One region of the Bacillus sp. 0209A genome, then DNA from elsewhere that is predicted to be linked to it. Evidence: riboswitches for the same ligand, from Rfam matches in the RefSeq annotation. Region 1 holds a riboswitch; each other region holds the start of a gene.
What was found. A riboswitch is a leader RNA that binds a small molecule or an ion and turns the genes downstream of it on or off. The one in region 1 is predicted to bind S-adenosylmethionine.
Positions count from the first base shown of each region.

Region 2: it holds a riboswitch for S-adenosylmethionine, as region 1 does, so the genes downstream of both, metE (5-methyltetrahydropteroyltriglutamate--homocysteine S-methyltransferase) here and V6D44_RS06375 (5-methyltetrahydropteroyltriglutamate--homocysteine S-methyltransferase) in region 1, are expected to answer to the same signal.
Region 3: it holds a riboswitch for S-adenosylmethionine, as region 1 does, so the genes downstream of both, mtnW (2,3-diketo-5-methylthiopentyl-1-phosphate enolase) here and V6D44_RS06375 (5-methyltetrahydropteroyltriglutamate--homocysteine S-methyltransferase) in region 1, are expected to answer to the same signal.
Region 4: it holds a riboswitch for S-adenosylmethionine, as region 1 does, so the genes downstream of both, metI (cystathionine gamma-synthase/O-acetylhomoserine thiolyase) here and V6D44_RS06375 (5-methyltetrahydropteroyltriglutamate--homocysteine S-methyltransferase) in region 1, are expected to answer to the same signal.

Region 1 covers NZ_JBAIZV010000002.1:227,971-233,955, forward strand. Annotated here, with positions in the region: gene V6D44_RS06360 (CoA transferase subunit A) at 1-301, shown strand, start outside; gene V6D44_RS06365 (CoA transferase subunit B) at 298-954, shown strand; gene V6D44_RS06370 (3-hydroxybutyrate dehydrogenase) at 969-1,742, shown strand; gene V6D44_RS06375 (5-methyltetrahydropteroyltriglutamate--homocysteine S-methyltransferase) at 1,794-2,930, opposite strand; SAM riboswitch class I at 3,008-3,114, opposite strand; gene V6D44_RS06380 (5-methyltetrahydropteroyltriglutamate--homocysteine S-methyltransferase) at 3,183-4,316, opposite strand; SAM riboswitch class I at 4,401-4,507, opposite strand; gene V6D44_RS06385 (LURP-one-related/scramblase family protein) at 4,574-5,062, opposite strand; partial or broken gene V6D44_RS06390 (hypothetical protein) at 5,197-5,453, opposite strand; gene V6D44_RS06395 (hypothetical protein) at 5,753-5,878, opposite strand; gene pepT (peptidase T) at 5,984-5,985, opposite strand, start outside.
Region 2 covers NZ_JBAIZV010000001.1:679,803-685,787, reverse strand. Annotated here, with positions in the region: gene metE (5-methyltetrahydropteroyltriglutamate--homocysteine S-methyltransferase) at 1-2,104, opposite strand, end outside; SAM riboswitch class I at 2,232-2,387, opposite strand; gene isp (serine protease Isp) at 2,519-3,478, opposite strand; gene rsbRB (RsbT co-antagonist RsbRB) at 3,702-4,535, shown strand; gene thiX (HMP/thiamine ABC transporter permease ThiX) at 4,569-5,333, opposite strand; gene V6D44_RS02780 (ABC transporter ATP-binding protein) at 5,308-5,985, opposite strand, start outside.
Region 3 covers NZ_JBAIZV010000001.1:638,294-644,278, forward strand. Annotated here, with positions in the region: gene spo0E (aspartyl-phosphate phosphatase Spo0E) at 1-84, opposite strand, end outside; gene V6D44_RS02560 (YkvA family protein) at 287-607, shown strand; gene mtnD (acireductone dioxygenase) at 698-1,234, opposite strand; gene V6D44_RS02570 (methylthioribulose 1-phosphate dehydratase) at 1,249-1,878, opposite strand; gene mtnX (2-hydroxy-3-keto-5-methylthiopentenyl-1-phosphate phosphatase) at 1,836-2,543, opposite strand; gene mtnW (2,3-diketo-5-methylthiopentyl-1-phosphate enolase) at 2,540-3,757, opposite strand; SAM riboswitch class I at 3,842-3,942, opposite strand; gene mtnE (methionine-glutamine aminotransferase) at 3,984-5,177, opposite strand; gene V6D44_RS02590 (carbon-nitrogen family hydrolase) at 5,272-5,985, shown strand, end outside.
Region 4 covers NZ_JBAIZV010000001.1:808,663-814,647, reverse strand. Annotated here, with positions in the region: gene V6D44_RS03540 (hypothetical protein) at 1-85, shown strand, start outside; gene V6D44_RS03535 (GNAT family N-acetyltransferase) at 160-582, opposite strand; gene V6D44_RS03530 (YjcG family protein) at 586-1,101, opposite strand; gene V6D44_RS03525 (esterase family protein) at 1,138-1,860, opposite strand; SAM riboswitch class I at 2,027-2,147, shown strand; gene metI (cystathionine gamma-synthase/O-acetylhomoserine thiolyase) at 2,214-3,335, shown strand; gene metC (cystathionine beta-lyase) at 3,328-4,500, shown strand; gene V6D44_RS03510 (GNAT family N-acetyltransferase) at 4,530-5,075, opposite strand; gene V6D44_RS03505 (DUF819 family protein) at 5,145-5,985, opposite strand, start outside.

The DNA.
Region 1 (5,985 bases):
GAGGTATGTGCTGGAGCGAGGCATTACCGGCGACGTGGCGATTGTCAAAGCATGGAAAGCGGACACCATGGGGAATTTGGTTTTTCGGAAAACGGCGAGAAATTTTAATCCCGTTGCCGCCATGGCAGGCAAGATCACGATTGCCGAGGCGGAAGACATCGTGGAAGCGGGAGAGCTTGATCCAGATCACATCCACACACCGGGCATTTACGTACAGCATGTGGTGCTTGGCGCCAGCCATGAAAAACGGATTGAAAAACGCACAGTTCGGCAGGCGGCGGGAAAGGGTGAGGCGAAATGAAGGAAGCGAGACAACGGATGGTCAAACGGGCTGTACAAGAAATCAAGGATGGCATGAACGTCAATCTCGGGATCGGAATACCGACGCTTGTCGCAAATGAGATACCCGATGGCGTTCACGTCATGCTTCAGTCAGAAAACGGCTTGCTTGGGATCGGCCCGTATCCTGCGGAAGGAACGGAAGACGCGGATTTGATCAATGCGGGAAAGGAAACGATCACTGAAGTGACGGGCGCTTCCTATTTTGACAGCGCCGAGTCATTCGCGATGATAAGAGGCGGGCATATCGATTTGGCTATCCTTGGCGGGATGGAGGTTTCGGAGCAAGGCGATCTGGCCAATTGGATGATCCCCGGGAAAATGGTAAAAGGGATGGGCGGCGCGATGGATCTCGTCAACGGGGCGAAACGGATCGTTGTCATCATGGAGCATGTCAATAAGCATGGAGAGTCAAAGGTGAAAAAAACTTGCTCCCTTCCGCTGACGGGCCAGAAAGTCGTGCATAGGCTGATTACGGATTTGGCAGTGTTTGATTTTGATAACGGCCGCATGACACTGACTGAGCTTCAGAAAGGCGTCACAATTGAAGAGGTGTATGAAAAAACAGAAGCTGATTTCGCTGTAAGCCAGTCTGTGATCAAACAAAACTCTTAGGGAAGGTGTTTGACATGAATAAACAAGTCGCCTTGGTGACAGGGGCAGCCGGCGGAATCGGATTCGAAATCGCGAGGGAGTTCGCCCGTGAAGGAGCTAGAGTCATCGTTTCGGACCTTCATCAGGAAGCATGCGAAAAGGCCGCTTCCAAGCTTGCAGAAGAAGGTTTTGACGCAGCAGCCATTCCGTGTGATGTGACAAAGGAAGCGCAAGTCGCTGATACGGTGAACACCATTCAAAAACGATACGGCCGCTTGGATATTCTGGTGAACAATGCCGGTATTCAGCACGTCGCCCCGATTGAAGAGTTTCCGACAGAAACCTTTGAACAACTGATCAAGGTCATGCTGACGGCGCCCTTCATCGCAATGAAGCATGTTTTTCCGATCATGAAAAAACAGCAGTTTGGCAGAATCATTCATATCGCGTCTGTTAATGGTTTAGTCGGCTTTGCGGGGAAATCGGCTTATAATAGCGCCAAGCACGGTGTCATTGGGCTGACTAAGGTCGGGGCGCTGGAGGGCGCGCCCCATGGCATTACAGTTAACGCGCTCTGTCCGGGGTATGTCGATACACAGCTTGTCCGCAATCAGCTGAGCGATCTTTCGAAAACGAGAAATGTCCCTTACGACTCCGTCCTTGAACAGATCATTTTTCCGCTTGTGCCGCAAAAACGACTGCTTGGCGTCAAGGAAATCGCGGATTATGCAGTGTTTTTGGCAAGCGAGAAAGCGAAGGGTGTCACCGGGCAGGCTGTCGTCCTAGATGGGGGCTACACCGCTCAATGATATAAAAAACACACTTGCTCCGCCATGGAATCAAGTGTGTTTTTTCTTTGCTTATTTCCAAACATCGTTAGCGATTTCAACCACATGGCGCAGCTTCGCCCATTGCTGTTCTTCGGTCAGCTTGTTGCCTTCTTCAGTGGAAGCGAATCCGCATTGAGGGCTGAGGCAAAGCTGGTCTAAGCTCACATAGCGGGACGCTTCTTCGATACGGCGTTTCACATCGTCCGGATGTTCAAGCTCGCCGAATTTAGAGGTGACTAAACCAAGGACAAGCTGAAGATCAGAGCGCTTCACATAACGGAGCGGTTCAAATCCGCCTGAGCGTGAATCATCGTATTCCAAGAACAGGCCGTCAAGGTTCAAGCCGTCAAAAATGGTTTCAGCTGCCGCGTCATAACCGCCTTCAGCTGTCCAAGTGGACTGGAAGTTGCCGCGGCAAATATGCATGGTCACCGTCAGGTCATCCGGACGATCCGCAATCGCGTCGTTAATGGATTTCGCAAACAGCTGGCGAAGCTCGTCTGGCGTTGTTCCGAATGCTTCGATTTGTTTTAAGCCTTTTTCAGATAAGAAAACAGCCCATGCCGTATCATCAAGCTGGAGGTAGCGGCAGCCTCTGTCATAAAACGCTTGAATCGCTTTTTTATATGCTTTGGATACATCATGCTGGAAAAGCTGATAGTCGTTTTTGTACGCATCCTTTTCAAGCTTTCCGCGGAAAAACAGCATATTCGGGCTTGGGATCGTCATCTTCGGCGTCGCGTCACCTGCAATGCTATGGAGAAATGAATAATCTTCAAGCATTGGGTGAGTTGAAAAGTCGATATCATCTGTGACTTTAATGCCGCGTGCTTTTGTCTGTACGTTATGAAATTGAATGCCGTGCTCAGGAATAAACGGCTCAACCCCATCCAAGTTTTCCAGAAAATCAAAATGCCACCACGCTCTGCGGAATTCGCCGTCTGTCACGACGTTCAGGCCGGTTTCCTTCTGTTTTTCCACAATGCGGATGATTTCATCGTTCTCGATCTGGCGAAGCTGTTCAGCCGTAATCTCGCCGGCGGCTTTTTGCAGCCGCGCTTTTTTGACGGGCTCAGACCTCAGCAGGCTTCCGACTTGATCCGCGCGAAATGGCGGTTTTTGTCTTTGAAGTGATTTTTGTTCTGCGGGTGTTGTTTGTTGTGGCATGTTGTTCATTCCTTCTTTCCATTCAAATATAAAAAAGCTCTTCCTTTGGATAAGGAAGAGCTTGCGTGACAATCTCAACCTTATCTTCAAGAGCAATCAATGCTCTAAAGGATTTAGCACCATTCTGTTAAACAGCGGTTGCCGGGTATCGCAGGGCCAGTCCCTCCACCTCTCTTGATAAGGAAAACCTTTTTATGAAATTTTCTGATAGTATCTATTATTCACACATTTTACATGTCTGTCAATGATAGATTATCTCCACACATCGTTGGCGATGTCGATGACGTGGCGCAGCTTCGCCCATTGCTGCATCTCTGTCAACAGATTGCCTTCTTCTGTAGAGGCGAAACCGCACTGCGGGCTGAGGCACAACTGGTCAAGGCTGACAAAGCGCGCCGCTTCATTGATTCGGCGTTTCACATCCTCAGGATTTTCGAGCTCGCCGTATTTTGATGTAATTAAGCCAAGAACAATTTGCAGATCCTTGCGTTTCACGAAACGGAGCGGATCAAAATTTCCGGAGCGATCATCATCATATTCCAAGAACAGGCCGTCCAAGTTTAAGCCGTCCAAAATCGTTTCCGCTACAGCGTCATAGCCTCCTGATGCCGCCCAAGTCGACTTGAAGTTGCCGCGGCAAATGTGCATTGTGATTGTTAAATCATCAGGGCGGTCCGCGACTGCATCGTTAATCGTTTTGGCAAACAAGGCAGGCAATGTTTCTGGATCGCCGCCGAGCGCCCGGACAACCTCTCTGCCTTTTTCCTCAAAGAAGAGAGACCATGACGTATCATCTAGCTGAAGATAGCGGCATCCAGCGTCATAGAAGGCGTTGATTGCTTTTTTGTACGCTTGGGCCAGATCATGAAAGTACTCCTCTTGATCGTCATAAATGCCTTTATCGGCCTTTTCACCGAAAAACAGCATATTCGGACTCGGAATCGTCAATTTAGGTGTCGCGTCGCCGGCAATCTCTTGTAAAAATTGATAATCAGCAAGCGCTGGGTGGTTCGTAAAATCGAGTTTTCCCGTCACTTTGATGCTGCGTGCTTTTGTTTTTACGTTATGGAACTGAATCCCTTCAGCGGGAATGAACGGTTCCACACCGTCAAGCCCTTCGAGAAAATCATAATGCCACCAAGAACGGCGAAATTCACCGTCTGTTACCACGTCGAGACCGATTTCTTTTTGTTTTTTGACAATGCGAGTGATTTCCTTGTTTTCAATCTCACGAAGCTGTTCCGCTGTGATCTCGCCGGCCGCTTTTTTCTGGCGTGCTTCTTTCACCGGAGCGGAGCGCAGTAAACTGCCGACATGATCGGCGCGGAAAGGAGCTTTGTTTTGTTTTTCTGATTTTTGTCCTGCAACATTTGTTTGTTGAGCCATGTCATTCGCCTCTTTTCTGAAATAGGGTAAGCATGAAAAAAGCTCTTCCTTTGAGTAAGGAAGAGCTTGAATGATCAAATCTCCGCCTCATCTGCAAGAACGCAATGTTCTTAAGGATTTAGCACCATTCTGTTTGAAACAGCGGTTGCCGGGTATCACAGGGCCAGTCCCTCCACCTCTCTTGATAAGGTACATCTTCATATTTACATTTTAATTATCTTAATATTATTACTTTTGAATCAATTGTCAACACTTTTTTAGAAAAGACTCTCATCTTCATCGTCATATAAGACCATATCCAACACGATAGCGATGGCCGTGCAAAGCAGCACATCTTCCTCGTTTGCAATCTGCAAATGATAGGAATCACCCCAGCTGAGCCACTTCTTACTCACCGACATCCGGACATTCTCCCCGTCAGTCAGCTGGAATTCATTCTTCCACAAGTCACCGTCAATTTGCCAGTTAAGTCCGGAAATCTCAAACTTCGGTTTGAAAAACGCTAATTTCTTCGTCACCTCACAAACCGTTTTCCCGCCAATTGAAATCACATATCGCGGCAGAAATGACATCACTTTTTGTTCAATGGAAACGAGCGTTTTCCCGGATGAATCTGTCAATTGTAATGAGTCCCCTAACGAAAAGAACCGTCCTTCGACCTTGAATCGCTCTTGTTCATCCCGGTCATAAATGTGAAATGTATCTTTAAACGAGAACATTTTTTGTTTCATAAATAAATCGATCATTGCTGCAGTCTCCTTTTGAATTTGCCTTGTAAAATATTACGGACAGGGGGCAAAAAGGTTTCAAGTCCAAATCTATGTTTCCAAAATGAAAAAAGGCTGCGTTGTTCAGCAGCCTTTTCGTTTGAAATATCGTTTTAGGAAAGATGCATCCGGCGTTTTTGGCGGATGGCGTCAAGGTCGATTAGGTTGTTATGATAAGTTGCGGCTGCTGGCAGAGGGCTTGTCTTTTGCGGTTTGCGGCGATTGTCCTTGCTGAAAGAAAAAAGAAGATAGCCGCATAATGCGATGATAATAAATAGGATCATTTTACATACCTCCCAAAAAAAGTTTTGGTATCTCTATTGTACGGATAAATTGTCAAAAAGTATTCAAAAAATTCTAAATCAATCAAAAATAAATAACTGCCCCTCTAAAACAGTTTAACCTGATGACCTGAAAATAGTCTTGAATCACGGTGAATGTTCTAGTTGATGTTTAGTTCTATAGTTACTATCGACGAGAAAATAAATTCCTTTATATAACTTTTAACCTAAAATTATGTGATTCCAACTACCTGTTTTTGGATGTTTTTTTCTTGCTTGTTTGATGTATACCCTATTTATCTTAATTAAACACAAAAAACCCAAATCACGGAGCATTTGGGCGGTACGAGGGTATGCAGATTGTGGTTTTGAGGATTTGGATGACTGATCAGAAGAAGCGTTTGAACATTTTTCTAATCTTTTGAAATGCGCTTGATTTCTTTTGTGTGTTAAGCGGCCGGGTCATGATCCATTTTTTCAATAAACTTTTTGCAGCGATTGCATGTTTTGTCATTGTTTTTCCCCCTCATCCGTTGATACTTGTTTTACGGAGGACGTATGAAAAATGTTTCATTTTCACGTAAAAAAACCAGTCCTTTTTTTAGACTGGCTTTTGGCATT
Region 2 (5,985 bases), on a different contig from region 1:
CTCGAGGGCTGTGAATGTCATATACACCAAGGCCGAGCCCTTTCAAATACGGATGGTCTTTTAAGTAATCTAAAAATCCTCCGTGGCTTCTGCTGTGTTCGATTGTAATCACATCGGCATCAAGATCATTGATCGTATCGACAATGTCTTCGAAGTTGCTGTAGCACATATGTGTATGAATTTGCGTCTCGTTTTTCACGGAAGAAGTGGTTAATCTGAATGCTTCAGCCGCCCAAGTCAAATACTCATCCCAATCGCGGGTTTTCAATGGAAGGCCTTCTCGCAGCGCTGGCTCATCGACTTGAATGATTTGAATGCCTGCGTCCTCAAGCGCTTTTACTTCTTTGCGAAGGGCGAGCCCGATTTGGAAGGCGATATCTTTTCTCGAAATGTCGTTTCGAGGGAAAGACCAGTTTAAGATTGTAACTGGGCCGGTCAGCATTCCTTTCACATGCTTGGATGTCAATGACTGTGCATATAACGTGTCTTTCACTGTCATCGGTTCAATAAATTCAACATCTCCGTAAATGACTGGCGGGCGGACACAGCGTGAGCCGTATGATTGAACCCATGCGTATTTTGTGAAGGCAAAGCCGGCCAGCTTCTCACCGAAGTATTCGACCATGTCTGTCCGTTCAAATTCACCGTGAACAAGGACATCAAGTTCCAATTCTTCCTGAATATCAATCCATCGTTTTGTTTCTGCATTGATAAAGTTTTGATACTGTTCATCAGACCACTCATTTTTCCGCCATTTTTGGCGTGCGCTCCGCACTTCAGCAGACTGCGGGAAGCTTCCGATCGTAGTCGTCGGCAAAAGCGGAAGGCCGAGAGATTCATTTTGCAGGGCTAAACGTTCTTCAAACGGAATCGGGCGTTTGAAGTCTTTATCGGTTAATTGCTCAAGCTCTTTCTTCTGTTCGGAATTCGCGCCTGTTGCAAACTGTTTGAGCGCCTGAATATCCGTTTTAGCCTGCTGAATGTGTTCGCTGATCGCCGCTTTTCCTGATACTAAGCCTTCTTTCAAAGATGTCAGCTCGGCTAGTTTTTCTTTTGCGTACGATAATCCGTTCAGCAGATCCTTTTCCAAATGCTCGTCAGGGTGCTTCGCTACCGGAACGTGCAGCAGGCTGCTGGAAGGCTGAATCCACAGTTCATCCACTTTTGCAATGCTGAGAATATCAAGAACGGCATCGAGACGTTCTTCGAGATCCGATTTCCAAATGTTGCGTCCGTCGATCACGCCGGCTGCCAGCACTTTGTCTGCTGGAAAGCCGTGTGTTTTCAGCTGTTCCAGGTTTCTGCCCTTATCGTGAACGAAATCAAGGCCAATTCCCTGCACTGGGTAAGAGATGAGCTCTTCGTAAGCATCAACAGAATCAAAATACGTTTGCAACAGCACATTCAAGGATGAAAGTTCACTTGTGATGTTTTCAAATAATTCTTTTGCGCCGCGGACATCTTCGCTAGAGGCTGTAACAAGCGCCGGCTCATCGATTTGAACCCATTTTACGCCTTCTTCTTCAAGTTCTTTCAAAAGCTGTACATATAACGGCACAAGACGTTTTTGGATCGCTTTTGCTTCAGACGGTTCATAGCCTTTAGCAAGCGTAACGAACGTATAAGGGCCGACAATCACAGGTTTTGTTTCAACGCCGTATTCCTGTTTGATCCGGCGGTAATCTGTGAGCTGTTTGTTTCTTGTCAGGCGGAATTCAATGCTTTCGTCATATTCAGGAACGATGTAATGGTAATTTGTATTAAACCATTTTGTCATTTCACTAGATACGGCGTCTTTTATTCCGCGGGCGATAGCGAAGTATGTATCGGTAGCGTCAGTCAAATGTCTGAATCGTTTCGGAATCCAGTTGAAGCTGATTGCTGTGTCGAGTACATGGTCATACTGTGTGAAATCAGAAACTGGCACAACATCAATCTGCTGGTCGATTTGTGTTTTTACTGCGGATAAAAAGAGGTCGTCGATTTGCTTTAAAAACGTATCTTTATCAGTGCTGCCTTTCCAATACGCTTCAAGCGCTTTTTTCCATTCTCTGTTCAGTCCGATTCTTGGAAATCCTAAATTCGATGTTTTGATGGTTGTCATTGTTTCTCCTCCTTTTTATGTAAAACACTCTCGTTAACCCGCGGATACAGGCTGCTAAGAGGTTTTCTCACAACAAAAAGCCTCTTTCCCATGAGAGAAAGAGGCTTTTCTGCGTAAAACACTGCCTCTCTCATCTCTCAGACACAATCTGATGGAATTAGCACCGTGCCTTATGAGACATCAGTCTCGGCGCGAAAAGCAGTGCGCCCCATTTCACAATGGAATTACGGTCGGTTGCTGTTGGGGTCAAAAGGCCAATCCCTCGCCCAACTCTCGATAAGAGAAAATATTATTAATTTTTTGAAAAGTTGAATCATTTGTTGGTAATCTTAACAGTAATTCAAATTTGTTGTCAACATAGAATTTGAAATTTTATTTACTATATGTGGTTTATGTTATATAAGAAAAATAATTTTATAGGGTCATCAAATGTGATTGCGCTGCTCTTTCTGCCAGCTCATCAGGAGCGGTTAAATACAGGAATCCATTACCTGCCAGCGTTTTTGCAATATCGAGAGGGAGTGTTCTGCGGACCAGCTGTGCATAAACTTCAGTTTCAGAAAGCTTTCGTTGAAATGATTCTTCTTCATAGCTTTTGATTAAAGCAAGCGCTCCGCTGACATGAGGGGCAGCCATTGAAGTGCCGGTAAGCTTACCGTACTTCTTGTTAGGAAGGGTGGACACTATATTTTCTCCCGGTGCCACAAGATCAATCTCTTTATTAGCGTTAGAAAATTCTGATAATTCACGCGCTACGGAAACAGATCCAACCGCGATCACTTCATTATAAGCCGCAGGATAGGAAAGCTCTTCTGTTCGTTCGTTTCCGTCACCTTCATTTCCCGCTGCGCAAACGACAAGCACTCCGTTTTTGACGGCGTTTTTCACCGCTTCTTCAAGCTCCGGCACATCGTTCGGTCCGCCAAGGGACATCGAGATGATATCGGCTTTCTGTTCCACAGCGTAGTTAATGCCGTTAATAATCCATTCATATTGGCCGCTGCCGTTTGCACCGCCAAGAACCTTCACAATCAATAGGCTTGCCTCAGGCGCGACCCCGGCAATGCCGCCGTTTGAATCGTTAGCTGCAATCGTTCCGGCGACGTGTGTGCCGTGTCCGTTGTAGTCGGAAATCACATCTTCCTTGCCACCGTCATCATCCGTGAAGTTCTTTCCGCCGATGACTTGGTTTTTTAAATCAGGATGGCTTATGTCGCAGCCCGTGTCCAATACAGCAATTTTCACATTTTTTCCTTTTACCCCTTTTGCCCATATTTCTGGCGCCTTAATCACTTTAACGCCTTCAGGAAGCTCGTTTACATCCATGATCTGCTCATTCGTCACATACGGGATCAAGCGGATTTCACCATTCATAAAAAAGCCCTCCTTTTTTATGCTTGCAAGTGGATACAAGGATGTTGCTTCACATTATATGAAAAAAGCAACCGCTCGGACAGAGCCATTTGAAGCATTTTGAAAAAATAGGATACAACCCAAAGAATTAGTAATTTTCAAAATATTGGATGGCTTCAGCTTGTATGACTGGGATTCAGCTGTCAGTCAAGTTATAATAGTGTTTGGGGAAAGGAGTAGTGTGATGAAACTGAATGAAAAATTATATGCATTTTTTTCAGAGTATGTGGAACAAATGGCTGATGAATGGATTGAAACGATGGAAGAAAGCGATCCGAATTCGATTTATGCCTTACATAATGCATCTGTAACGGAAGAATTGAAAGAACAGGACAGAGAATTTTACCGGCATCTGAATGACATGTATGTTTTACCGGAAAAACAATTTCTCGAAGAATTTCAAGTGTGGGTTATTGAGCTGACGAACGATCAAAAGCATCTCGACACTCCGGTTCAGTATGTGATTCGGGAGTTTATGAGAAACCGGAGATTATATACGAAGTATTTTGAGAAGTTCGCAGAAGAAAATGAGTCGGCGTTTGAACCGGGAGAGAAACAAAAATGGGCCGATTTGATTGTAAAAGTCTTTGACTTTACCATTTATACATTTGTCGATCACGCTGAAGCGAATGCCAAACAGCAATTAAACGCTCAGAGAGAAATGATATTGGAATTAAGCTCGCCTGTCATCACCTTGAGCAAATCAACAGCTCTGCTGCCGCTTGTCGGTGACATTGATACCGAACGGGCAAAGTTCATTCTGGAAAACACGCTTCATGCTTGTGCAAAAAGACGCGTGGAGCATCTGTTAATCGATCTATCAGGTGTGGTGGTGGTTGATACGATGGTGGCGCACCAAATCTTTAAATTGATTGAGGCGCTCACTTTAATCGGTGTCAGGTCAACCCTGTCAGGAATCAGGCCTGAAATCGCGCAAACCGCTGTACAGCTTGGGATTGATTTTTCGAATATCACAATTAAAACCAATCTTGCCCAGGCATTAAACTATCATCAATAAGAAAAAAATCCGCTATCAACCGATAGCGGATTTTTATGAGGCAAAACATAAGGATACGAGTAAAGATCCCGCGAATAACAAGAGAACGAGGCAAAAGAACAGCCAATCGCGGCGGTTTACGGTCAGTGTCCGGTAATATGTCCGGTTTCTGCTTCCTGTAAAACCTTTTGATTCCATCGCAAGCGCTGTCCGTTCCGCTTTTCTGATGGCGCTTGCCAACAGCGGGATGGTATACCGCTTTAGCGCGCTGATTTTCTCAATGAAGCCGCTCTCCGCCGCTCCTCCTCTGATTTTATGAGCCTGCTGGATCAGCTGGATTTCATCCTTTAGCAGCGGAAGAAAACGAAAGCCTGCAATGACCCCATATGCAAGCTTTGGTGAGAGCTTGCATTGCTGGACAAGGCTCAGCATAAATAAAATCGGATCGGTCGTAAAAACAAACATCATCGATAAGGCGGAAAAGCACAAAATACGAAACCCGAGAGAAATGCCGACAGAGACATTATCGCTGTTGATTGAGATAGGGCCGGCTTGAAACAAGAAATTATCCGGAGTTGTCGGGACCTTTCCAAAAACAGCGGCTGTCCATACGCATCCGAATGCTAAAATCAAAAATGGAATCGTAAACAAAAACCATTTTTTCAAGGGGATTCTGGCCGCCAATAGGACACCGGCAACGATGATGATATAAAAACACGCAGGGGTGTAAGGATTGTAAATAAACGACAGCATGACGACACAGCAAAAAACCGCCGCCGCTTTCACTGCCGGATTAATGAGATGTAACGGCTGCTTCATCACGCACCTCCTCTTGGCGGGCCATCCATTCATATAGAAGGGGGAGGGTGAGCTTTGCTTTTTGGACAAGCCCTTTTTCCTGAGAAAATAACTGCGCTGGAGATCCGTCAAAATCCAGATTCGTATCGTGGAGAACAAGAACGCTGTCGGCATACGAAGAGACAAGCTCCATATCGTGCGTAATCATAAGGACAGCGCTTCCTTCTTCCTTGATACGCTGAATCATATCCATGCATTCAGCAGCCGTGCGGGCGTCCTGGCCAAAGGTTGGTTCGTCTAATAATAAAACCTTTACATTATGCATGAGCATGGTAGCGACGCTCAGGCGCCGTTTTTGCCCTTGGCTGATCGCAAACGGATGATGATCAGCCAAATGCGCAAGACTGAAACGATCCAGCAGATGCTGCGCTTTTCCCTTAGTTTCAGCATTTGCTTTTTGGCCGAAAATCAGCTCGTCATACACCGTATCGGTGACGAACTGATGCTCTGGGTTTTGAAAAACAAATCCCAAACGTTTTCGCAGTTCTTTTTCTTTATATGACTGCAGCGGCTGATCATATAGAAGAATCTTGCCGCTTTGCGGCTTCATAAGACGTGCTAGAACAGATAAAAGCGTCGATTTTCCAGTGCCGTTCGGGCCGACAAGCGCCGT
Region 3 (5,985 bases), on a different contig from region 1:
CTGTTTTCTAGCGGCATCTATCATTAACTTTCTTTTTTCATCAATAGACACCAACAATCTTTCTTGTTCAGAAGAACCGCCCATTCACTTCACCCCTCGCCGCTAAGAAATAGGAAACAAGTTTGATTGGGTTATTGTGCATTATTACAGATTATACTTTATTTGTAAACATATTTTCATTAAATAAGTTAAATTTTCAGGTATAATAGATTTATTGATAGGATTAGAAGAACAATACCCAGAGGAAGAATATCTTAAACACGCCGCCAGGCAGGAGGTATGCCACATGAAGAAAAAGAAAGCATTGATGCTCGGAGCGGCAGGCGGAAAAGCGATTTTAAAAAGGAAAAACCGAAAAAAATGTATCCAGCATATTACTGTTTTTTTGCAAATGCTTCGTGATTGGAGAAACGGCGACTACCCTCATTCACAGGTTAAAACGCTTTTACTTCTAACTGCTGCCATCTTGTATATCGTCATGCCGCTCGATATCATTCCAGACGTTATCTTCGGTCTTGGGATCATAGACGATGCAGCTGTTTTAGGTTTGATTTGGACACTGATTAAAAAAGAAATGTCACGATATGAAAAATGGCGTTTGCAATGAAGAAGCCCCGTTCGATTTGAAAGGGGCTTTCAGATTGTTGACAACATCCTAATACTTTTTGAGTTTTAGGATGTTGTCCTCTTTTCCTGCTTATTGATTCACGCTGTCCTTTTCATAAATCGGAATCCAGCCTTCGGTTGTCACAAAGATTCTTACCGCGACAACTTTTCGGTCCTCCTGAAGGGTGAAGTAATGGCGGATATTTTCAGGCACTGAGATTAAATCTCCGGGGTTTAAACGGACATCAAAAAACGTGCCGTCTTTGCCTTGAATGACAAAAATCCCATGGCCGCTTACGATAAAACGGACCTCATCGTCTGTGTGGTGATGCTCTCTTTTAAAGTTCTCAAGCAGTTCATCAAGTTTCGGATTGCTGTCTGACAATGAAATAACATCCTGTGCTTTGTAGCCGCGGCGGTTTGAAATATCTTTAATTTCAGTTTCAAAGGCATCAAGGATTTGCTGTTTTTCTTCTTCTGTCAGATCATATTTCTCTGAAAGCTGTTCTGGGAGCTTACACATATCCCATTGCTCATAAATGACCTCTTGACTGTCCAGAAAGCTTGCTACTTCCTCTTGATTTTCAATCGTTGTATTTGCCTCATCATGAATACGAATTGTTGCCATTTCAGTTCCTCCTTTTATTTAACCAGCTGATGCTGAATTGTGTTCAATTTCAAATGGTAGCTGAACAAAAATTCATATGCTTCAAGCACTCTTTTTGCTTCAAACGCTGTTCGGCCCCAAGCTGTAATACCGTGATTTCGGATTAGAACAGCTCCTGAATCTTCTGAAACCTCTTCCGCAAACAGTGCCGCGAGCGTCGGAATATGAGCTGGATTTTCAATGATCGGAATGGTCACTTCTGCATTCTCTTCCCACAGTCCGAGCGCTTTTATGATTTCCTGGCCTCTGAATGTGATTTTCTTTTGGTCTCCGTATAGCTCTGAGATGACATTATTGTTTATCGTATGGACGTGCAGGCAGCATCCGGCATTGGTTTTATTGTACAAATGTGTATGCAAAAGCGTTTCCGCTGACGGTTTCAGAGAATGCCCGCTTTCGGCAGGCTCTCCGTTTTGATCCACCAGCAGAAAATCTTCATCCGTCTCTTTGCGTTTATCTTTTCCGCTTGCGGTTACGAGAAAGGTTAAAGGCTCATCAGAAACCTTAATAGACAGATTGCCGCTAGTCGCCGGAAACCAGTCTCTTTCAGCCAATTCCCGTTTTACTTCAGCGAGCTCTCGCCAGCGTTCTTGTTTTGCAGCCATTCCTGTACCTCCGTTACGTTCTCAATATCTTTTCTAATCTCATGAAAATCTTGATACGGGAGATGATTCAGATTTCGCTCCCGGCATTCGTTTAATAAATAATCCCTTGCAAAGCAAAGGTCAGACAGCTTTGCCGCCTCCACATCTGTAACCGAGTCACCGATCATGATGAGATATTGGTCCGCTTCAGAAAGTTCATGTATCACCGACGGTTTGCAACACCCGCATTGATTGCTGCATGATCCTTTGCAAGAATGAGGCCAGTCAATATGAATATAGTCGCTGTCAAATGACGCATGGTTGCAATAAATACGTTCTTTCTCCACAATGCCTTCAAGCAAAGGATACACAAAAAAGTCCATTCCTCCGCTTACGACATAAAACGGAAGCTCGTGCTCATTGATAAACGCTACAAATTCCCGAAAGCCTTCCCTGATTTTTGCATCTTCCAATACAAATCTTGTAATCTCTTCTTTTAAACTGCTAGGCAGAAGGCCGAACATCCGCCCGACACCTTCCTTGATCGACAGCGTTTTGGAAAGGACGCCGTCTTTTAATGCCGTCCACTCCGGGGGAGCGAATGTTTTCATGATGCTTATAATGTTGTCGTTTCTCGTGATGGTTCCGTCAAAGTCACAAATGATTAAAGGTTTTCGGGTCGTCATACGGCTTCAACCTTTCCCCATTTATCAAGCGCAAGCTTTAGATCCTTGCATTGTTCGGCTTTTTCATCAATCGGCTGGGCTTCTAAGACCGCATCAATAATGGCTCTGAACGCTTTGCCCCCGCCTTGAGCGCCGTTCGGATGTCCGTGTACGCCTCCACCGGCGTTAATTATATGATCTATGCCGAAATCCCGCATTAAAAGCGGAACCATACCGGGATGAATGCCTGCTGACGGAACGGCAAATGTTTGGTTAAAGGCATCCTCTCTTACACATTCTTCATGAATCGCCAGCGCATGTTCTTTCGGAAGCGCAACCGAGCCGTATGGCGACGGAAAGAGACTGAAGTCAGCACCGCAATACCGGTTTAATTTTCCGAGCAAAAGAGCGTGAGAAAAGCCATAAAACGGAGAAGATGTGAACGCCCCGCTGACCGCTGGATGCGCCATAATCGGGATCGCAATTTCGGGATCTTCCGCAAGGCTTTGCATGACGTCCAAGCCGTAAGCGAAAACATTAAACAAAAGCGCATCCGCTCCTAATTCGGCGGCGCGTCTCGCTTTATCTTTCAGATCAGCCGTACGTCCAGTCAAATTGACCGCATACAGCGTTTTATGCCCGGTTTGTTCATACGTTTCTTTCAATATTTGCTTGCCCTCTGTAATTCTTGTTTCAAAAGGCGCCGGACCTGTCTCAAAGAAAATTTCATCGTCCTTGATCAAGTCAACTCCGCCAAGCGCCTGCTGTCTGAGCTGTTCTTTAATATCACTCAAGTCCCTTCCGATAACCCCTTTAAATATGCTCATTAACAGCGGTCTCTCAAATTCCCCCAGCAACTTCCGGATGCCGTATACGCCAAACTTCGGTCCCGGCAGCGTGCGCTTAAATGCTTCAGAGAAGTGAAGATCGAGTAATTTGATTTTCCCATCAAGCGACAGCTTGCCAAACACTGTTGTCAGCAAAGCCGGAATATCCTGAGAGAAATTGATGTCAGGATAGGCGATTGTGATCACCGCTTGTTTTTCTGATGCAGGAGTTCCCTCTCTTTCCTCGACCTGTATCACCCGCCCCTTGTGCTTTTGCATTTGCTCCTGTTTCACCAAGGGCAAATCCGTCCAAGAGCCAACTGTCAATCCTGTTGCGATTTGTTCTGCTTTTTTCTCTGTATCGGCTCCCGGTTCGGTCAGGAGATATGTTGCCAATAACTCACTCATGCCAGAGCTCCTTTCATTTTCATCCATATAAAAAAACCTCTTCAAACAGCAATCGCGTCTAAAGAGGTTTCGTTTCTCGTCCGAATCTTATCTCTCAGCCGCCAGCTGCAAGAATTAGCACCGTGCTTTACAAGTCGGTTGCCGGGCTTCATCGGGCTCGTCCCTCTGCCTGCTCTTGATAAGAAAATATAGATTTTATAAATTATTTCGAATTATCCCATCGTTATCAAGTCTTGTCAATGCTTTTTTGGGTAAACAGGTTCAGTTTCCCAATTCGATAAGCGGCTTCCTTCAGTCTTTCTTCACTTGTCAGCAGCCCGACTCGGACGTAGCCCTCGCCATATTCACCGAAGCCGTTTCCGGCTGCAACCGCCACATTCGCTTTTTCCAGCAAAAGGTTTGAGAACTGCTCGGAAGTATAGCCTTCAGGCACAGGCAGCCATGCAAAAAATGAACCTGCCGGAGCTGTCACATCCCAGCCGATTTTCCGGCATGACGCGATCCAAACGTTTCGCCTGCTTTCATATCGGGCATTTTGCTCCGCCACACACGTCTGATCAGCTAACAGTGCCGCCGCTGCAGCCTCCTGAGTCGCTCTGAAAAGACTGACAAACATATGGTCTTGATACAGATTGATCGCTTCAATGACCGAAGCGTTTCCAACGGCAAAGCCGACCCGCCACCCTGCCATATTATATGTTTTTGACAGCGTGTAAATTTCAATGCCGATATCCTTGGCACCTTCAGTCTGCAAAAAACTTAAAGGCTTTCCGCCGTCAAATCCTACAGCGCCGTAAGCAAAATCGTGAACGACACAGACCCCGTTTTCTTTCGCAAAACTCACGGTTTCTTCAAAGAAGTCAGGGGTAGCAACGGCTCCGGTCGGATTATTCGGATAATTCAAATACATTAATTTCGCCTGTTCCCTCACTTCAGCGGTAATGCTGCTGTAATCAGGAAGAAACGCTCTGTCCTTTACGAGCGGCATCATTTCCATCTTCGCTTTCGCGAGTGCCACACCTGACCAGTAATCAGGATAGCCTGGATCCGGAACTAAAATGGTATCTCCGGGATTCAGCAAGCATTGCGGGAGCTCAACCAGACCGGCTTTCCCGCCGAATAATACAGCGACTTCAGTTTCCGGGTCAAGATCAATGCCATATTCTCTTTTATAAAATGCTGCCGCTGCTGATTTCAGACTGTATGAGCCGCGAAAAGACGAGTATTTATGATTTTCAGGATCAGCAACAGCCCGTTTCATTTCCTCGACGATATGTTCCGGAGTCGGCTGATCCGGATTTCCCTGTCCGAGATTGATGACGTCGTGTCCTTCTGCGAGCTTTCGGTTCACTTGCTGCACCAAAGAAGCGAAGAATTGTTGAGGCAGCTCCTTCAATACATCAGATTGTTCAAATTTCATCTATTCTCACCTTCTAAAAAAATCTTGAAATGATAGTCCATCATCATATATGGTTAAATAAAAAAAGTAAAGAAAAATGTGGAGTGATAATAAGATGAAATGGACGATATCTTGTCTTCAATTTGATATTTCATACGGAAAACCTTCAGAAAATATAAAAAAGGCTGAATTCTTCATCGAAAAAGAAAGCAAACATGCTGACGTTCTTGTTCTTCCTGAACTATGGACAACCGGATATGACTTGGCCAACCTTGATGAGCTCGCTGATGAAGACGGACGTTCTGCTCAAAGCTGGCTGAAGAATACGGCAAAAAAACATGGCGTTCATATTATCGCCGGATCGGTTGCTGTCAGAAAGGATTCTGATGTTTATAATACAATGTACATCGCGGATAAGGAAGGACAAATCATTAAAGAGTACAGGAAAGCCCATCTTTTTCAGCTGATGGATGAGCATGTGTATTTATCAGCCGGTTCCGAAGACGGATACTTTGAGCTTGATGGCGTCAAAAGCTCAGGATTGATCTGTTACGATATCCGTTTTCCGGAGTGGATCAGAAAACATACGACAAAAGGTGCCAACGTGCTGTTTATTTCTGCGGAATGGCCTCTTCCCCGCCTTGATCATTGGAAAAGCCTGCTTATTGCGCGGGCCATTGAAAATCAATGCTTTATCGCTGCCTGCAATTGCACCGGTTCAAATCCAAATAATGAATTTGCCGGGCATAGCCTGATTATTGATCCGTGGGGGCGCGTCCTAGCTGAAGGCGGCCGGGAAGAAGGCGTTGTCCGAGCGGAAATCGACCTT
Region 4 (5,985 bases), on a different contig from region 1:
AGTAAACGAGGTGAAACGTAAGCGCTCTCTTTATAAGAGGTTGCGAGAAAAAGGGATGGGCACATATATTAATCGATATGTATAAAAAACCGTTCACATCCAGAGAACGGTTTTTTATATGCAAAAAAAGATCCGGATCTAAATAGACCCGGATGCTGTTTAGTCTTTCATCATTTGTAAGTGCGGAATGCCTGCATCGAGAAATTCTTTTTCAGAAAGCACGCGATACCCGTGTTTCTTGTAAAACGGCACAGCCTGCGTTTGCGCGTTTAAAATGAAGCCCGAAGCGCCGCCGTCTGCCGCCGCTTTTTCGAGCGCTTTCATAATGATGCCGCCGACACCGGAGGAGCGGTGGCTTTTCATTACGCAAATTCGCTCTAACTTGCCGTAGCCGTCTTTCATACGCCATCTTCCGGCGCCGACAGGCTTTTCGCCGTCATATACGACGATATGCTCCGATTCATTTTCAAGCTCGTCAATTTCTTCTTCAGCAGGTACGTTTTGTTCTTTGATAAAAACTTCTTCTCTTACATAAAATGCGTCTTTCATTTGTTCTTCATTTTTTGCGATAACTGCTTCCAAACATTATTCTCCTTTGCCTAGCAAAAAGGTTTCATATACTGTCCATGATCCGTTTTCAAGCTGATAAAGCAAATGGAAACGATCAATGATTTCTTCATGCGACACTTCCTGCATTTTTAATTGTCCCAGTACATCCGAATGCTCATCGTCGGAAAGATTTTGGCCGACCGTCACATGCGGGACAAAAGCGTATTCCTGTTCACCGGCCAGCACACCGGTGTATAGCTTTTCATTGAGTGTTTTTAATTCTTCCGTCGGCTCTGCTTTGATGTAAATGACATTATTGACAGGCGCAAATGAGCTGTATTTTGTCAATTTGAGAACGACCGGATGGGACTCCTTCGCGATGTTTCTCAGATGTGATACAAGCTGATCCGCTTTCTCCTCCGTCAATTCAAGCGATGATCTCAGCGTCAAATGGGGCGGGATCAGGGAATAGCTTGGATCATAGCGCTTTCTGTAAGAGTTCGCAAGGTCTTGAAGTTTTTTTGATGGAAATAAAACGATTCCGTATTTCATATTATGTCCCTCCTGGAAATAAAGTATGATATAGTATTAAAGCATTTTTTTCAGCGCCGGCGTGATAAGCGGCTGCCAGTATGTCCATTTGTGGTCTCCGTCAAATGGCTCATAATCATAATCGGAAAGCTTCTTCTCCAGCAGCTGTTTCAGCGCCCGGTTCGGTTCTGTAAAGTCCAGAATGTTCCCGTCTGTCGTGTGGACGTCAGTTTCTTTTGTGCCGATTTGGTGATAAATAGAGAGGTGTTCGATATTGTCCGATTGCTTCACGGCATCCAATACATGTTTGTCAACATAGGGAGACTGCATGATGATGTTTCCGAACATATTCGGATAATCAAGCGCTGTCATAAGAGATATGGTCGCTCCCAGCGAGTCCCCGATCAGCGTTCGTCCGTAGCCGACCTGATAGGTAGGATACTCGTTATCCGCAAATGGTACGACCTCATGGGCGATGAACCGTTTATACGCCGAAAATTTAGAGCCTTCCGGATGGTAGGTTTTTCTGCGCTCATGAACATCCTTATAAGGAACACCGATAATAATGCTCCGGTCAATTTCCCGTTTGGACAGCAATTCCTCGACCTGTCTGCCAATTCTCCCCAGCCTGAAATAATCGTGGCCGTCCTGCGCGATAATGACATGGTATTTATAAAGAGGGGAGTAGTTGGACGGCAGATAAACGAGCAAGGTCATTTCCTCGTTAAGCTCTTTCGAAAAGACTTTCTTTTCTTGCACTGTGCCGTTTTTCGGTGCCATAATGCATTCCTCCAGGACATCACTAGACTTTCTTGCGTTTTCCATTATTGTACCATGAATTATTAGAAATTTCTCTCTTTAAACTGTTCGGAACCCGAAGAAAAAAGTGTTGAAATTAACTGCGAATTGCGTTAATATAAAACAATCAGAAAATTGAAATCGATATTTCTTATCGTGAGAGGTGGAGGGACTGGCCCTTAGAAACCTCAGCAACCGGCTTGTTTTGCGTATGTGCAAAGCGCCAAGGTGCTAAATCCAGCAAGCGTTTTATGCTTGGAAGATAAGAAGAAGTTTAAACCCCTTCTTCTTATGAAGAAGGGGTTTTTTATTTTGAAAAGGGAAGGTGTCTGCTTATGTCACAGCATGTTGAAACGAAATTAGCCCAAATCGGGAACCGAAGCGACGAAGCAACGGGAACGGTGAGTCCTCCTATTTATTTATCAACAGCATACCGCCACAGAGGGATCGGAGAATCAACCGGATTTGATTATGTCCGCACAAAAAACCCGACACGCCAGCTTGTGGAGGACGCGATCGCCAGCTTAGAAAACGGAGCGAGAGGGCTTGCCTTCAGTTCGGGAATGGCAGCCATCCAAACGATTATGGCGCTGTTTAAAAGCGGAGATGAACTGATCGTTTCATCGGACCTATATGGCGGCACGTACCGATTGTTTGAAAATGAATGGAAAAAATACGGCTTGACCTTTCATTATGATGATTTCAGCGACGAAGACTGTTTACGCTCTAAGATTACGCCGAATACAAAAGCGGTGTTTGTGGAAACACCGACAAATCCGCTCATGCAGGAGGCGGACATTGAAAAAATCGCCCGGATGACAAAAGAGCACGGTCTTCTGCTGATCGTAGATAATACATTTTATACACCGGTCTTGCAGCGACCGCTTGAGCTGGGGGCTGACATTGTGATTCACAGCGCAACCAAGTATTTAGGCGGGCATAACGACCTGCTTGCGGGGCTTGTCGTTGTGAAAGATGAAAAGCTTGGAGAGGAAATGTTTCAACACCAAAATGCCATTGGCGCGGTCCTGCCTCCGTTTGATTCATGGCTTCTGATGAGAGGAATGAAGACGCTCAGCCTCAGAATGCGCCAGCACCAGACAAACGCGCAGGAGTTAGCGGCGTTTTTAGAAAAGCAGGAAGAAATTGCGGATGTGCTGTATCCGGGAAAAGGCGGCATGCTGTCCTTCCGTCTTCAAAAAGAAGAGTGGGTGAACCCGTTTTTAAAAGCGCTGAAGACCATTTGTTTTGCGGAAAGCCTCGGCGGGGTGGAGAGTTTTATTACATACCCTGCCACACAGACGCACATGGATATTCCTGAAGAGATCCGCATCGCAAACGGGGTCTGCAATCGTCTGCTGCGCTTTTCGGTCGGAATTGAACATGTGGAAGATTTAAAAGAAGACGTAAAACAAGCGTTATGTCACGTTAAAGAGGGAGCTGTTTCATTTGAGTAATCACAATTGGACGCTGGAAACCCAGCTCGTGCACAATCCATTTAAAACAGACGGCGCAACCGGGGCGGTCAGTGTGCCGATTCAGCACGCATCGACATTTCATCAAACTTCATTTGAAGAGTTCGGCGCATATGACTACAGCCGCTCAGGCACGCCGACAAGAACAGCTCTCGAAGAAACCATTGCCGCACTTGAAGGAGGGACGAGAGGATTTGCTTTCAGTTCAGGCATGGCTGCGATCTCTACAGCATTTTTACTTCTCTCACAGGGCGACCATGTTCTTGTGACAGAAGATGTATACGGCGGAACCTTCCGCATGGTAACAGAGGTGCTGACCCGGTTTGGCATTGAGCATACGTTTGTCGACATGACTGATATTAACGAAGTGGCGCGGAATATCAAGCCGAATACAAAGGTCATTTATATGGAGACACCGTCAAATCCGACACTTGGCATTACTGATATTAAAGCGGTTGTTCAGCTTGCGAAAGAAAACGGCTGTTTGACCTTTCTGGACAATACTTTCATGACTCCTGCTCTGCAGCGTCCGCTTGATCTCGACGTGGATATTGTGCTTCACAGCGCAACAAAATTCCTGAGCGGGCACAGCGATGTGCTCTCAGGCCTGGCTGCTGTCAAGGATGAAGAGCTTGGGAAACAGCTGTATAAGCTGCAAAACGCGTTCGGCGCCGTCCTTGGCGTGCAAGATTGCTGGCTTGTGCTGCGCGGATTAAAAACATTGCAGATCCGTTTGGAGAAAGCAAGCCAAACAGCGCAGCGGCTTGCGGAGTTTTTTCAGAAATATCCATCTGTGAAACGCATCTATTATCCGGGGCTGGCTGATCACCCGGGCGCTGAAACCCATAAAAGCCAGTCAACGGGAGCGGGGGCTGTGCTATCTTTTGAGCTTGAAAGCAAAGAGGCCGTTAAGAAGTTAGTAGAGAATGTATCACTTCCGGTCTTTGCTGTGAGCCTTGGCGCCGTGGAATCGATTTTGTCCTATCCGGCAACGATGTCTCACGCGGCAATGCCTAAGGAAGAGCGGGAAAAACGCGGCATCACAGACGGCCTGCTCCGTCTTAGTGTCGGTGTCGAAAACGCAGACGATTTAGAACGTGATTTCGAACAAGCGCTGAAAGAAATCGCGGCAGTGCCGGTTCGTTAAAAAAGAAGCCGGGGATGGCCCGGCTTCTTTTATTGTTCATCATCAGGATTCAGAATCGCGAGGACTTGATGATCCTCCCAAACGCCGTTGATTTTCACATTTTTACGGGCGATGCCCTCTTTATGAAATCCCGCTTTTTCCAATACACGCATGGACCCGAGATTGCGGGGCATCACACCGGCTTCAATACGGTGCAGTTTCAATTCGTGAAACGCAAAATCAACAATCAATCTGACCGCCTCTGTCATAAGGCCCTTTCCATTATGGGCTTTGTCTAAAAAATACCCGATGAACGCCGTTTGCAGCGCTCCGCGAATGATTTGAAAGAGCGAAACCGTCCCAATTAATGTATCGTCTGACGCAGTAAAAATGCCAAAATGATACTCTTCATCTTTCTCCAGTCTTTGCTGATACTCGCTTATTCGTTGTCTTTGCCCCTCAACCGTATAGTAATCGTCCGCGCGAATCATGGAGAACTGTTCAAAAAAGTCCCGATTTTCGCTTTGCAGCCGCAGATTTTCTTCCGCATCCTTTAATTCTAAAGGTCTTACATAGATGTTTTTTCCTTTTAACATACAGTGATCTCTCCGTTCTCATGTCAGCATATCTCTTACATTATTCTGAAGAAACTGCAAATATCCTTTTTATAAAAAGGAAGAAAACCAATTTCCCATAAAGGTGCCGACATAGTTCCCAATTAAGTAGCCGAGTGTACCGACAAGCATAATCGGGGCGACAAGCTCCCGCCACCCCTTGGCAATTGCCATCGCAGCCGCTGTCGTCGGCCCTCCGACAGCAGCGTTGACAGCCAGCAAAATTTCTTCAAGCCGCACGCGGAACAATTTTCCGACGGCTAAGGAAACCGCTACATTGATGATTGCAATAACTAAGACAAATAAGAGAATAAGAGGCGCCTTGGTGACGATTAAGCGCAGATCTGCAGGAATGCCGATCACCACAAAAAACAAATATATCAAAAAGGTTCCAAGCTCTTGAGATCCATTAAGCCTTTCAAAAAAACGCGGGAATAGAAAAATGATAAGAACAGTTAAAGACGTGAGCATCAGATACTGATCGCCAAGCGTTCCGGTCAAAAGAGGATGAGAAAAAAGGCTTTTGAAAAAGCTGGAAATCTTCACGCTAACTGCAACAAGCGCAAAAGCAGCACCGGCATTAAAAGCGATATCCTTTAAGGAAATGTCCTTCCGTTTCCAATAGCTTTCTGCACTGTTTCCGCTCTTTCCATCGGCTTTTACTTTTTCTTCAAACGACATAGCATAATGCCGCTGAAACCATTTAACCGCAGGAATGCTGATTAAGATAAAAAACAAAAGCGCCATCATAACATTATCAGCCACAACGGCAGCTGACACATATTCCCCCGGTGTCTCAAATTTTGCTGCCATCGCCGCGAAGTTGATCCCGCCGCCGATATATGAGGCGCTGATCATCCCGCCGATTTTATCGAGATAAGGAATATGCTGT